DNA from 3 places in the Shewanella bicestrii genome. Region 1 is predicted to be linked to each of the others. Evidence: predicted binding sites of a transcription regulator. Region 1 holds the regulator's gene; each other region holds the start of a gene.

What was found. The regulator FliA, encoded in region 1, starts transcription of late flagellar genes. The targets are predictions, from matches to a motif close to CTAAAGNTNNNNNNNNNNNNGCCGATA.
Region 2: the regulator FliA is predicted to act here: its motif matches at 2,489-2,515, upstream of CF168_RS03185 (DUF5610 domain-containing protein).
Region 3: the regulator FliA is predicted to act here: its motif matches at 2,328-2,354, upstream of CF168_RS09950 (VC2046/SO_2500 family protein).

The regions. Positions count from the first base shown of each region.
Region 1 covers NZ_CP022358.1:3,242,218-3,247,083, forward strand. The annotation lists gene CF168_RS14075 (chemotaxis protein CheA) at 1-1,276, opposite strand, end outside; gene CF168_RS14080 (protein phosphatase CheZ) at 1,292-2,029, opposite strand; gene cheY (chemotaxis response regulator CheY) at 2,043-2,426, opposite strand; gene CF168_RS14090 (RNA polymerase sigma factor FliA) at 2,474-3,187, opposite strand; gene CF168_RS14095 (MinD/ParA family protein) at 3,180-4,061, opposite strand; gene flhF (flagellar biosynthesis protein FlhF) at 4,066-4,866, opposite strand, start outside.
Region 2 covers NZ_CP022358.1:705,494-710,359, forward strand. The annotation lists gene CF168_RS03170 (hypothetical protein) at 1-139, opposite strand, end outside; gene CF168_RS03175 (FMN-binding glutamate synthase family protein) at 284-1,774, opposite strand; gene CF168_RS03180 (histidine phosphatase family protein) at 1,786-2,379, opposite strand; gene CF168_RS03185 (DUF5610 domain-containing protein) at 2,549-3,157, shown strand; gene CF168_RS03190 (ferredoxin--NADP reductase) at 3,287-4,036, shown strand; gene CF168_RS03195 (glutathione S-transferase) at 4,107-4,703, shown strand; gene CF168_RS03200 (hypothetical protein) at 4,711-4,866, opposite strand, start outside.
Region 3 covers NZ_CP022358.1:2,265,589-2,270,454, reverse strand. The annotation lists gene CF168_RS09960 (putative bifunctional diguanylate cyclase/phosphodiesterase) at 1-1,090, opposite strand, end outside; gene CF168_RS09955 (DUF406 family protein) at 1,279-1,566, opposite strand; gene CF168_RS09950 (VC2046/SO_2500 family protein) at 1,805-2,293, opposite strand; tRNA gene CF168_RS09945 (tRNA-Tyr) at 2,419-2,503, shown strand; tRNA gene CF168_RS09940 (tRNA-Tyr) at 2,543-2,627, shown strand; tRNA gene CF168_RS09935 (tRNA-Tyr) at 2,758-2,842, shown strand; gene queE (7-carboxy-7-deazaguanine synthase QueE) at 3,025-3,693, opposite strand; gene queC (7-cyano-7-deazaguanine synthase QueC) at 3,882-4,601, shown strand; gene rrtA (rhombosortase) at 4,598-4,866, shown strand, end outside.

The DNA of each region.
Region 1 (4,866 bases):
GCAAATCCGCTGTCACCAAGTCTAAATTCGCTAGCGCCTTAGACATTTCTTCGTCATCACGACTAATACCTAAGCTCAATAAGCGGTTACGCACTAACACTAACTCGCCGACCATGTTCATGATTTGGTCGAGTCTCGCGGTATCGACGCGAACAGTTGTCTCGCCCTGAGGTACGTTAGCAGACGCTGCTGCCGCTGCTTTAGCAGGGGCTTTTTCAGCAACCGCCACATCAGTTTTGGCTTTTACCGCAGGAGGTGTTGCTGGTGTAGCAACACTGGCTTTGGGAGCGGCAGGAGTTGAAGGCGCTGCGGCACTTGGAGGCGCTTTAGCGGGCTCGGTTTTAGCTGGAGCAGATTCGGCTTTCGCAGTCACTTTTGCAGGTGCACCGCCTTTACCGTGTAACTCATCGAGGAGACGCTCGAACTCATCTTCAGTGATTTCGTCCGAATCAACCGCTGGAGCGGCAGGTTTGGGTGCCGCGGCAACTGCTTCAGCTTTTGGCTTGGCAGGCTCTTCCACTTTACCTTTAAACTTACCAGAACCGTGCAGCTCATCGAGCAGCGCTTCAAACTCGTCATCGGTGATATCATCGCTTGCGCTTGCAGATGTCGCTTGAGGCTTATTTTGCACAGCAGGGGCAGCATCGGCTTGTGGAGCAGAAACTCCGGGACCTTTTCCGGCGCCGTGCAGCGCATCGAGTAATGCTTCAAACTCCGCTTCATCGATTTCATCGATACTGGAATCTGAAAGCTCTGATTTCTCAATCGGCATGTCTTCAACAGCGGCAACTTCAAACACAGTTTCTATGACAGGTTCGGGCTCAGGTTCTGGTTCAGGCAATGGTTCAACTTCGGCACTGCTTTGACCCGATTCGGAAGGAAGCGGCTCACCGGAGCTGAGCATTTTCAATTTAGCCAATAATGCAGGATCTGCTGGGTCTTGTTGCTCGCCTTGTTGGGTTTGAGCAAACATAGTGTTAATCGCATCGACAGCCTGAAGAATGATGTCCATTAACTCGGCGGAGACACTGCGCTTGCCTGTGCGTAATAAATCGAAGGTGTTCTCTGCTTCGTGACAGACATCCACCATGGGAGTGAGACTAAGGAAACCCGCACCGCCCTTTACAGTATGAAACCCCCTGAAAATGGCATTTAGCAAGTTAGTATCATCAGGATTGTTTTCAAGCGCGACCAGCTGCTCTTGCAGCAACTCAAGAATTTCGCCCGCTTCAATTAAAAAGTCCTGGAGTATCTCTTCATCTACATCAAAGGCCATCAAATTGACTCCCAGTTAGAAACCCAGACTCGACAGCAGATCATCGACTTCATCTTGACCGGTAACGACGTCTTGACGAAGCTCGGCATTCATTATCGGTCCTTCAGCTTCAATATTATTTTTCTGAGTAATCTGACTCTCAATCACGGGTTGCTCACCAAATACTGTCAGCATAGACACCAGATTACTTTCAACTTCCATCACTAGATCGATCACCCGCCGGATCATTTGTCCAGTCAGGTCCTGAAAATCCTGCGCCATCAAAATCTGGTTGAGCAATTCGCGTAAGCGATTGGAATCCAATTCGCTACGTGACATCAAATGCTGCACATTGTGGCAAAGCGCTTTAAAATCGCTCAGAGCGATTTCACGGCGCATCAATTTGTCCCAAGAAGGCATCACTTGTTGAATATTCGCCGTTAATGCATTCGCGAGCGGCAAGCACTCTTCTACCGCATCCATGGTTTTATTCGCTGCTTGCTCGGTCATGTCAATGACATAACTTAGCCGTTCCTTAGCATCGGGAATTTCGGTATTCGCAAGTTCAACCAAACGATTATCAACTTGGAAATCCATTAATGCGCTGTGAAGTTGCCTTGTAAGTTTACCAACTTCATCAAAGAGCTCCCGTTGAAGTGGAGCCGCGAGTTCCCTAAATAAATCATCTGCTTGAGCTTGTTCATTCGCGCTTAATAGTTCAACTAAACGCTGAGCCTTCTCGAGCGTAATGAGCCCTGATGTTTGTGACTTCATAGCTCATCCCTGCTTAAGCGAGTCGTTCGAATATTTTATCTAACTTCTCTTTAAGTGTTGCTGCGGTAAAAGGTTTAACCACATAGCCGTTAACACCGGCTTGTGCGGCAGCAATAATTTGTTCACGTTTTGCTTCAGCGGTAACCATTAATACGGGTAAATGCTTAAGGGAATCGTCAGCCCGAATAGCCTTCAGCAAATCAATACCCTGCATTCCTGGCATGTTCCAGTCTGTCACGACAAAATCAAAGTCGCCCTTTTGTAACATAGGCAGCGCAGTTGAGCCGTCGTCTGCTTCTTGGGTATTGTTAAAGCCCAAGTCTCGCAACAAGTTCTTGATGATACGTCTCATTGTCGAAAAGTCATCAACGATGAGAATCTTCATATTCTTGTCCAAGGTTTCCTCCGGTGAGCCGACATTCTGTGCTCAATAAATAATTATACTTATGTCCAATGCTTGAGTTTGCCTTTGAGCCGCAACATTGCCTGACTTAATATCTGGCTAACTCGCGATTCACTTACCTCAAGAATGGCGCCAATTTCTTTTAAATTCAATGCTTCATCGTAGTATAACGATAGCACTAGCGCATCTCTTTCGGGCAATAATTTTATCGCCTCAACTAGTGCTGAATGAAACTGGGTTTCTGCTAACGCTTCATATGTACCATCACTGACATTATCGCTCGAAGTGAGTATATCCTGCGATACGCCTAAGTCTTCTATCCCTATGATTTTACCAACAGAAACATCGTTAAGAATATGATGGTACTCATCGAGCGTCATATCAAGTTTTTCTGCAATTTCTGTGTCGCGTGCATCACGACCCAACACTTGCTCTAACTCATCAATGGCTTGAGCTACTCGACGATTATTTCGATGAACAGAACGGGGAACCCAGTCGCCACGACGGATCTCATCCAACATGGCGCCACGGATCCGTATGCCGGCGAAGGTTTCAAACTTTGCACCTTTGCCACCATCAAACTTGGATGATGCTTCTAATAACCCCATCATCCCCGCTTGAAGCAAGTCATCGAGCTGCACTGAGGCAGGTAATCTGGCGAGCAAGTGATGTGCAATTCTTTTAACCAACGGTGCATACTGTTCAACGATTGACGTTTTACTGTCTAAACAAGTATACGCTGCGGCTTTATTCACTCGTTTTTTCCTCTTGAAAATCTGGTCGCTGAACTAAACGCTCAACGAAAAACTCCAAATGCCCACCAGGTTGCTGTGGTACTGGCCAGCTCATGATTTTATTCGCTAAGCCATGGTACGCAATCGCAGCAGGAGACTTAGGATAAGCCTCAACCACTAACTTTTGTTTACGCACTGATTTGCGAAGGTTTTCATCAAACGGAATGGTCGCAACCAGTTCGAGTGCCACGTCCAAGAATCTGTCGGTCACTTTACTGAGTTTAGCAAACAATTCCATACCTTCGCGCAAACTGCGCACCATATTAGCAACAATTTTAAAGCGGAAAACGCCGTGTTCACGGCTGAGAATTTTGATTAACGCATAGGCGTCAGTGATAGAAGTTGGCTCGTCACAAACAACCACCAACACATCCTGTGAGGCACGGGAGAAACTGAGTACCATGTCAGAAATCCCCGCGGCAGTATCCACGATGAGGATATCAAACTGGGTACGCATCTCACTAAAAGCACGAATTAAGCCCGCATGTTGCGCAGGGCTCAACTCTACCATGCCTTGAGTTCCTGAGGTCGCAGGGACAATGCCTATGCCCTTAGGTCCTCGGACGATAATATCATCCAGCTCAGCATCGCCAGAGAGTACGTGGGAAAGGTTACGTTCAGCACGGATCCCTAACATGACATCGACGTTTGCTAAGCCTAAGTCGGCATCAAGCACTAAGACACGCTTGCCCTTTTCGGCTAATGCTACTGCGGTATTGATAGACACGCTGGTTTTACCCACGCCACCTTTACCACCCGTAACCGCGATTACTTTCACTTTTTCGTTATAGGGTTGATTCATCATACGTAAACCACTTGCTTGATCCAGGGTCATAACTCTACTCAAATGCACAGGTCATATTATCTGACCACGCTGTGTCTGGTAACGATTGTTGTTCAGTGTTTTCTAAGGCCGCTAACGCCTGCTCTGCGAGCAATAAAGTATCGGCAACTTTCATATCTTCGGGCACTCGCTGCCCATCCGTAACATAACTTAATGGCAACCCACTTTGGATCAACACACTTAATGCACCCGCTAACGACACGGACTCATCGAGCTTGGTGAGTACAACACCAGATAATGGAATGCGTTTAAAGTGATTTACAGCATCCTGTAGCACACGGCGCTGTCCTGTGGCAGACAGTACCAGATAACTGCGGATAGGTATTCTGCTATTTGCAGTTAAATTATCAAGTTGCTGGTAAAGCCGCATATCTCGTTGGCCCATTCCTGCGGTATCTATCAATACTAGCTTGCGATTTCTGAACTGATACAGTATTTGCTCTAGCTCAGCAAGATCATGGGCTTGCTTAACTGGGCATCCCATAATTTTGCCATAGGTGGCCAATTGCTCATAAGCGCCAATACGATAATGATCTGTCGTGATCAAGGCGACTTGATCCGCACCATGATGGGCAGCGAAACGAGCCGCTAATTTGGCTAAGGAAGTGGTTTTGCCTACACCCGTTGGGCCAACCAGCGCCACAACACCACCTTGCTTAACGATATCATCACCTTGATTATCAAGCATATTCGCTAGACTTTGTGGCAAGGCACGAACTAATTCTGCCGGGGTATAGTGTTGACTAAGCGCCGCTAACTTGTTCGCGACCGCAGGCGAAAACTCCGCTTCCAGTAA
Region 2 (4,866 bases), 2.3 Mb from region 1:
CGATTCGCGTGAGCCGAATGACTTGGCCTTCACGAAAACACACTAGTTCGCCTTCGATCTCGGTCAAGCGATTACAGCTCTTACAGCTTGTGCTGGCAGTCTTACTGTCTGGCATATGGCTTACAAAGCTTGCTTTCACAGTGTTTCCTTAACTTAATATGCAGTTGTTTAATCTCATGCGTGCATCACGGATCTTACCCCTTTTGTGATACGCATTCAAATTACCTCTTGCTAAATTAACTTTAGACGAAAGTCGTACAAAATGCATACAGAGCTAGGTTACTTATTGATTGATATGGGAATAGTACTTATCCAATGAAACCGACAAACCGCTCTCGAGCACAATCCTCACATGGGATGGCTTGAGTTGTCTTGGCTCTGTCACCCCGCAGGAGTGGGCTATCAAGGCTAAATCGTGGTGTAGGTTATGGTTATAGTTGGCAACACGCGTCGATTTATCTCTAGGATCAAGACCTTGCTGGAGTTTCTTGTTGTGAGTCGTGATACCCGTCGGACAGGTATCTTTGTTGCATTGCAGCGCTTGAATACATCCGAGGGCAAACATATTGCCACGGGCAGAGGCGATAAAGTCTGCACCTAAGGCGAGCGCCCAAGCCACCCTCGATGGCACTATGAGCTTGCCCGAGGCGATTACTTTAATGCGTTTACGTAGCCCACGCTGAATTAAGATATTCACCAGTATGGGCAGGCTTTCCTTGAGTGGCAGTCCCACATAATCCATTAAGGGTTGAGGGGCGGCGCCCGTGCCGCCATCGGCACTGTCTAAGGTAAAAAAGTCCGGGGCGGATGCTTCGCCACGGCGCTCAATTTCATCGCAAAAATCTTCAAGCCACTGCACGTCTCCAAGTACGGCCTTAATGCCTGTGGGTTTACCAGTGACCTCACGCACTCTGGCAATCATATCCAGAATGTCAGCCACATTTTTAAACTCGATATGACCATTGGGGCTTATGGAATCATGGCCCTGCGGGATACCGCGAATTTTGGCGATCTCCTCGGTGACTTTGACTCCCGGCAAGATACCGCCCTTGCCTGGTTTGGCGCCTTGGCTCATTTTGATTTCAAACATTTTAACTTCAGGGTGTGCGGCGATCTCTTTGAGCTTGTCATCGTCTAAATGGCCATGCTCATTACGTACACCGTATTTAGCGGTACCAATTTGAAAGACTAAGTCGCAGCCGCCTTTTAAATGGTAAGGGCTTAAGCCACCTTCACCGGTATTTAACCAACATCCCGCCTGCGCTGCGCCGTGGGATAAGGCGGTGACGGCAGGGCGTGATAGGGCGCCGAAGCTCATGGCGGAGATATGGCAAATAGCCTTAGTGGTGTAGGGCTCACGGCAATGGGGGCCAATGGTTTGAGGCAGAATTGGAGTGATATCTTCATCTTGAGTAGGAAAGGCGGTATTCATAAACATGATGGCGCCCGTGCTGTCTAGCGGGCGTGTCGACCCAAAGGCGATGGTTCTGTCGACGTTTTTCGCGGCGCGATATACCCAGCTCCGCTCGGCGCGGTTAAAGGGTAATTCTTCCCTGTCCTGTGCGAAAAAGTATTGTCTAAAAAACTCACCTTGTTTCTCAAATAAATACCGAAAGCGACCTATCACAGGGTAGTTGTGGCGCACGGCCTGCTTGGTTTGTAGCTTGTCGGCGATGTACATATAGACGACAGCGAGGGCGCCTAAGCCAATGAGAATTAAAAAGAGTCCTGAGAAGAGATCCAGTCCCCACATAAACCAATTGAGTTCTTGCATCTTGTTATCCTCTATTCGTGTCCATAACGGGTGGAGATAAGGCTCGCTGGCTGTCCATCATGGATGGAGAGTAAAAACAGCTGACTGTAATCATCTTCTGCGATGGTGGGGATTTCTGGGCCGCCAAGGGCCTTGATGATCAGTGGGACGGTATTGGAATGCCCCGCGATTAAGCTGTTACCTTTAACGGCATGTACTTGTTCAACAATTTGCTGGATATGGGCTTCGAGTGGTTTTTCTGCCGCAACCACGGTAATGGGTAAATGTCGCTCCGTAGACATAGGCAATAAGGTTTGCTGGGTTCTTTGATATTGGGTCGCGATCAGTTGCGAGATCTGCGTCCTTTGCAAGGCGCTAACCAGCGCGAGGGCACGTGCATGGCCATCATCTGAAAGTGTAGGATCGCCTGCTGGAGCGTCGGCTTTTTCGGCGTGTCTCACCAAAATAATCAATCGATTATCGGCAAAAGCTTGATTGATAGGGCAGAGTCCAATGCTGGTAAAGAGTAACAGGCCTAACAGCAGAGTGTGCAATAGCCGAAGGGCATTGAAGCTGGTGATGCGCAAGGAGTGGCTGACCACTGTTAACCATTGGAAAATTGCCATGCCGTATATCCTTATCTAATGGGCGTATGCAAGTGTGACACTGAGGCGAGTAGATTCATCATGGGGATCATTGCCTTAGGTTGTGATGGTACTGCAATTTATAAAATTACTAAAGTTGCTCAATTTTTGGTCGATAATAAAGTCATCCCAAATTGAATGGATTAGCATCATGGAAATCAACAACCCTGCACAGGTACAGACGCCTTCAACGCCCCATAAGAAGTATGCTGACAATGCCGCTGCTAATAGTGATAAAGCGAAAAATGTGGAAGCGCCCGGCAAACAAACTGCGCAGCAAACGAGTAAGCAGTTAATGAATCAGGCGATTCTGTCGGCGCAGGAAGATGTGAGTCTAAAATCCGGTGATCAATCCATGACTTTGCTTTATCGCGCGGCAATTGAAGCGATAAACAAAGAGTTAGCTCCTTCGATGGGCGAAAATGCGATTCAAACCGCCTACGATAATAATGTCGATACTTCCCCCGAGGCGACGGCCGATAGGATTGTGAGTTTTGCGACGCAATTTTTTAGCATTCACCAACAGCAAAATTCGAATATGAGTCTAAATGATCAGCTTGACAGTTTTATGAGCATCATAGGTGGCGCTATCGATAATGGCTTTAAGGAGGCGCGGGATATTTTGTCCGGCCTTAAAGTGCTGCAAGGGGATATCGCCGATGGCGTCGATAAAACCTATGGATTAGTGCAAGAGGGATTGCAGGCCTTCCGAGATAGCTTCAATAAGAAACCTGATGAGACACAAACGGCTAGCGCATAATGTCCCGCGCTTAGCACTCAATGTTGTTGCCATTTCCCTTGTCTTAAGCCCCTTGCAATAAGGGGTTTTTGTTGCGCAGAGAACAGTCTATGCTAGGGGTCTATTTAACGTTTTGCTTGAGGGCGAGTTATGTGGACTAGGGGACGTGTTATTGAACGTATTGATTGGAGTGATAAATTATTTTCGCTGCGGATAGCGGCCGAACTGGCGCCCTTTATTCCGGGTCAATTTATTAAACTCAGTCAGCTGCAAGATGATAAGCGTGTCGCTAGAGCCTATTCCCTGGTTAATTCCCCCGATAAACCCTATGCCGAAATCTTGGCTGTCGCCGTAGAAGATGGCCAGTTATCCCCACAATTACAAAATCTTGCTATCGGGGATGAAATCGAGATCACTCCCACAGCCACAGGCTTTATGACTTTAGATGAGATCCCTAAGGGTGCAGGGCAAGGCCGTCACTTATGGTTGTTAGCCACGGGCACGGCCGTGGGGCCATTTTTATCTATGCTCGATACGCCAGAGCCTTGGCAGCGTTTCGAAAAAGTCGTACTCGTCTATGGTGTCCGCGAAGCTAAAGATTTAGCTTACCTCGATAAATTAAAGGCTTATTCGGTGCAATATCCTGATCAGTTTATCCTGTGTTTAACCGTCACCCGTGAAAAGCTTGACGATGCACTGCAATGCCGTATCCCCGATGGCTTAGTCTCGGGGGAGATTGAGGCTAAAGTCGGTTTAGCGCTCAGCGCGGCGGATTCGCAGGTGATGATTTGTGGTAATCCGGGGATGATCAGTGGCGCGCAGGCCGCGTTGCTCGACAAGGGACTCGCGAAGAATTTACGCCGCGCTCCGGGACAAATTACCGTCGAGAAGTATTGGTAATCGGTTGAGTGTTAATGACAAATAATTAGTCTTAATCGTTTTAATGTCAGTCATATAGAAGGATTTTTTGATGAAGTTGCTCTGCTCCCTCGCTTCACCCTATGCTCGCTGTGTTCGCACATTAATCCGTTATTTAGGGATTAAGGATATCGAAGAAGTCTTAGTCAATCCGATGGAAAACACCGCCGAGCTGCTCGATGTTAACCCGCTTGGGCAGATCCCTTGCCTCATCACCAACGATGGTGTACCTATCTTCGATAGCGAAGTGATTATGCGCTATTTAGACGCCGAATTAGGTGAACAGCAGATGTTCGGTGGCCAAGTGAATAATTGGGTATTACAGTGCCAATATTCGATGATCAAAGGTCTTATCGATAGCGCAGTAAAATTGCGCCAAGAACAAATGCGTGAAGAGGAAGGGGTGAGATCGGCCTTTTGGACATCGCGTTTTGAGCAAGCGCTGCTGCGTGGTTTGATGCAAATGGAACATCAGAGCGTGATCACTCAGGCAACGATTCAGGCGCCACAATTAGCCTTAATTTGCTTATTAGATTATGTGGATTTCAGACATCCAGAACTCGATTGGCGTAAAGTGGCTCCCGCGACCTCGCTCTGGTTTAGTGAGATGCGCGATCTCCCAGCGTTTGTGGAAACTCGCCCAGCGTAAAAGGCGTTTAATGGTCTGTCGAGCGGCGGCCTCTATGGGTCTCACGGCGATTATGTTCACCAAACGCGCCGTAGAGATCCTTCGTTATGCCGTAATCTACCCTACGGTCATTACCCGTTTGGCGTCTATCATCATAGTGTTGATAGCGGCATTGGCAATTGGC
Region 3 (4,866 bases), 980 kb from region 1:
CCGAAAAATGTTTTAAGCGCCGGCCAATTTCAATCAGCAAGCTGTCGCCATTTTCGTGGCCATAGGTATCGTTGAAACGTTTAAAGGCGACTAAATCGACCAACAGCAACAATCCATTAGTGGTGCGCTCCAATACGCGATTGAAGTGACTACGATTATTCAGCCCAGTGAGGCTACAACGCCAAGCTAAACGCTCAAGCTCCGCCTTATAGTTGTGCTCATCTGTGCTTTCTTCGCCGGAGACTAAGGCGTAATGATTGCCGCGATCGGTGATAAATTGGCTGACCACATACTTGAGCCAGTAGCGACTGCCATCGGCTCGATTAAATTGCACTTCGCCTTTAGCCTGCTCGCCTCTGAAAATTTTAGCCAAGGTCTGCTCGGCTAATTCACTGTGCTGCTTAAAGAAACTTAACTCGCGTAAATTGGTGCCTATGCTTTTTTCACGCGCTAAGCCAGTGATCTCCTCGTGGGCTTGGTTCACGTATTCCACTTTTTCGGTGTGCAGGTTAATCAGCATGCTCATCTGGCGAGACTGCTCGGTGGCACAGCGAAACAGGCTTAAGCGCTCTTCTTTATCGTAGGTATGTTTGGTGGCCAGCGTGAGGGCCAGTTGATCGGCCATTTGGCAGGCAAGGTGAATTTCGCTGTCGTGCCAATGGTGAGTCAGTTGCGCTCGCTCGAGGCAAAGCACCCCTTCGAGATGGCCATTAATGCGAATGCCAATCTCGAGGCTAGATAAAATTTGCCGAGGGATAAAATAGTTATCGACTAACTCTGTCAAACGCGGATCGATAAGCGTATTACTCGCATCGATATGGCGATGATTTTTGAGTTCATCTAAATAGCGTGGCAGCGTCTGCAACTGCGAAGGACGATGAGTGTCTTGTAGGGGCATAGCGCCAAATTGCGCCACTAGGGATTGGCTCGATTGGTCGGCGGAAAAAATCCAAACCGACACCAGAGAAACGGCTAAATTTTGGCAAAGTAGCTCAGTGGCTAACTCTGCGGTCTTAGTAAAATCACCCTGCTGTTTAGCCGTGGAATGCACTAAAGACTCTAATAAATGCTGATGCTGACGTCGCTTCACTCTGATTCCTACAAAACTTCGTGTTGGGTAAAACGGTACTGCTGCGACTAACACACTAAAGAAGCGTGTTAATAGAGCCTATTTATCTTTATTTTTGTTGATGCAGATTACACTATCTACATTTAAAACAGCAACATCGGCCACACTTTATTACAAATTAACGCTAACGGACTTCACGGTCGCTTGCATCATAGGCCATTCTCTAATTGGAAAATCATTTTCTCGACACTCACATCGAAGACCAGCTTGAGGGTAACACCCGCTTCATCATGCACAATATTCCCTTGGGTTTGGCTAAAACGCGCTTGAGCCCGCTCCAACATCTTAGTCGCTTCGACCTCAGCCTCTGCACCCGCGAAGGATAACTCCAGCACTGTATCCTGCTCGTCAATCACAGCGCCAATATCCACAAAACTGCCGCAATCGGTGCAAGTGTCGTTTACGGTAGCCGCTTGTCCTGCAATGATACCTTTCATCTGTTTTTCCTCTCTAATCGCTGTAAGGGTGATGCATCAACTTAAACCAGCATCATTAACGCCTTATTATAGGTAACAGTGGCGGCAGAGACTCAGCTTTAGCTCACGCTTATTATTGTGCATCGACACAGTTGACGGCTATTTGGCCAACAAGTTCCTTTAATCCCAACCTGTGCTTTTAAAGACAGCATCTTGCTTAACCGCCCGATAGCGACTTGGAGGCAAGACGACATACTCGTTAGGCGCTGGCCAATAACGGCACTAAGTTACGTTGAATCGCCAGTTGATCGGCAAAATGCATGACGTCCATTTTCGGGGATGGCAACTGGCCACGTTGGCGCAGACGTGTGGTGAGATCGCAATTGCTTAAGGCTTCGGCCATCGCGATAGGCTCACCACCGCGGATCACTAATGCCTCTGGGCGCAATGCCTGTTGCAGTTGAAACGCCCTCGCCCCTTGCTCAGCAAAAACAGCACTGTTGTCGGTAACCTTGTTATCCGTCGATAAATCCGCCACAAGCGCTTGCTTTGGGGGTAACTCAAACTGACGTTGTAATTTTTCTGCATTATCGAGCTCTTTTTGCCATTGAAACTGCGCCATGTCCCTCGCGTCTGCAGACAATAGCGACAGCAACAGGGCGAACTCTCCTCGCCTGTTGTGTTCGATTGCCGCATTTAAGCGGGAGCCAATTTGGGCTTCGTTGATTAAAGGAACATCGATCTGCATAAAAAAACATCATTAAAACAACTCGTTGTTAGTTAATCGACCAGTTGAACCAGAACTTTAGGAAAATTTTCATATTTAGACTTTACATGCCAAACGTTTCTGACTACTATGGCGGCCGCAATTGAGGAGGGGTTCCCGAGTGGCCAAAGGGATCAGACTGTAAATCTGACGGCTCCGCCTTCGAAGGTTCGAATCCTTCTCCCTCCACCATTTGCACTAACAATTAGCGATGCTATAAAAGATACTCGTGGAGGGGTTCCCGAGTGGCCAAAGGGATCAGACTGTAAATCTGACGGCTCCGCCTTCGAAGGTTCGAATCCTTCTCCCTCCACCACTTTTATCTTATGTGGTTCGTCAATAGTTAGTCTGCTGTACACTTGCTTTACCCTTAAATCCGGCCAAGATTTAAGATAACTTTTAAATAAGACTCGATGAGTCAGACTTAAAAGTTGAAGAAAATATGTGGAGGGGTTCCCGAGTGGCCAAAGGGATCAGACTGTAAATCTGACGGCTCCGCCTTCGAAGGTTCGAATCCTTCTCCCTCCACCACTTCTTTCTCATATCACTCTTTGTATCGCTTTATTCCCCAAGTTTTCTTTCTAACACTCCAGCTTATCCAAACTTATTTTTTATCGCTTAGTTAAAACGATTGTCTTTAATCTATAGATTTTGCTGATAAAAAACGCCCCATTCGGAGCGTTCAAGAAGTGTGCATAGCGCTAAGTGGGCGATTAATCGATATTCAAGTACTTATGGGTCTGAATCGATAAGCGCCAGTTGCGGGCAATACACACCTTCATGGCTAATTCCGTCGCCCTTGGTTTTTGGCTGATCGGTTGCAGACAAATCGTTTTCGATGACACATCAATCCCTTTGAGTAACTCATCGAGTTCGTCGATATGATTTTCGGTCGCTATCGGGTGCTTAATCTCGTTGGCGCGGATCAAGGCCTGCGCTAACACCTTATAACCACCTTTCATATTGATCTTGGGCGAGACAGTTACCCAAGTATCAGCATCGCACTTCACCTCAAAGGTGCCACTGGTCTCGATTTGAGTAGCAAAACCGGCAGCATGAAGCGCGTGAGTTAGTTCATTCAGATCGTACATACAAGGCTCACCACCTGTGATCACCACATGGCGCGCCGTGTATCCCTTAGCGTTGAACGCCTCAATAAGACTCTGCGCCGTATGATTCGCCCAGCGCCCCACGGAGCCATCGACGGTGATCACTTGTTCGGGTGACACCTTATTTTCCTCAAGCAGATCCCAAGTCTGTTTCGTATCACACCAAGCACATCCCACAGGGCAACCCTGTAAACGCACAAAAATGGCGGGCACTCCGGTAAAGACACCTTCACCTTGAATGGTTTCAAAGACTTCGTTGACTGGGTAATTCATGCTAGCGTTCCGTTTTTCTGGGGCGGCATTTATAGAGGATTTTAGCTGCAGCTGCAAGTTTTTACCGCCTCAGCCATTGTGATACCAAGTACCGCATCCCCGTCGCCACGCGCCAGCAAAGAGTTTGCAACCCCTAGCGCCTGAGTTACACTTACGCCCTATTTTATGTGTCAATTTAAGTGGATCCTATGTCAGCAGCATCAGTTTCAAAGGTGGTAGTGGTTTTCAGTGGCGGACAAGACTCAACGACTTGTCTTATTCAAGCCTTAACTCAGTTTGATGAAGTCCACGGGATCACCTTCGATTATGGTCAGCGTCACCGTGAAGAAATTGAAGTTGCTAAATTCCTCGCCAAGCGCTTAAAGATCACTAGCCATAAAGTGATGGATGTAAGCTTACTCAATGAGTTAGCGATTTCTGCCCTCACCCGAGATGCGATCCCCGTATCCCACGAATTAATGGAAAATGGCTTACCCAACACCTTTGTGCCCGGCCGCAATATCCTGTTTTTGACTTTGGCGGGGATCTACGCCTATCAATTAGGGGCCGAGGCGATTATCACCGGTGTTTGCGAAACCGATTTTTCCGGTTATCCCGACTGTCGCCACGACTTTGTGCGCGCGATGGAATCGGCACTGGTGCAAGGCATGGATAAAAAGCTTGAGATCATCACCCCATTAATGTGGCTCAACAAGGCCCAAACCTGGGCGCTGGCCGATAAATACCAGCAACTCGATTTAGTTCGCCACCATACCCTAACCTGTTATAACGGCATTGTCGGCGATGGTTGTGGTGACTGCCCAGCCTGCCATCTACGCAAACGAGGCCTAGAGGATTACCTGCAAAATAAAGCAGAGGTGATGGCCTCGCTCGACAAGGCAACAGAAACGGGTAAACCGCAGGCGTGAGACTGGTGACGTTCAAAAAACTCGGCCCCTATTGGCTGGCGTTTATCGTCAGTCTGCTCTGCGCGCTCTTGTATATTGCGGGACTTTTTACCCCGAGCATAGATAACCTGCTCGCCTATCGCCGCAGCGCTATCAGTGACGGCCAGTGGTGGCGTCTGATCACAGGCAATCTGCTGCATACCAATCATTGGCACCTGCTGATGAACCTCGCAGGATTATGGGTAGTGTTGTTTTTGCACCACTTTCATTACCGGCTCAAGGGCTT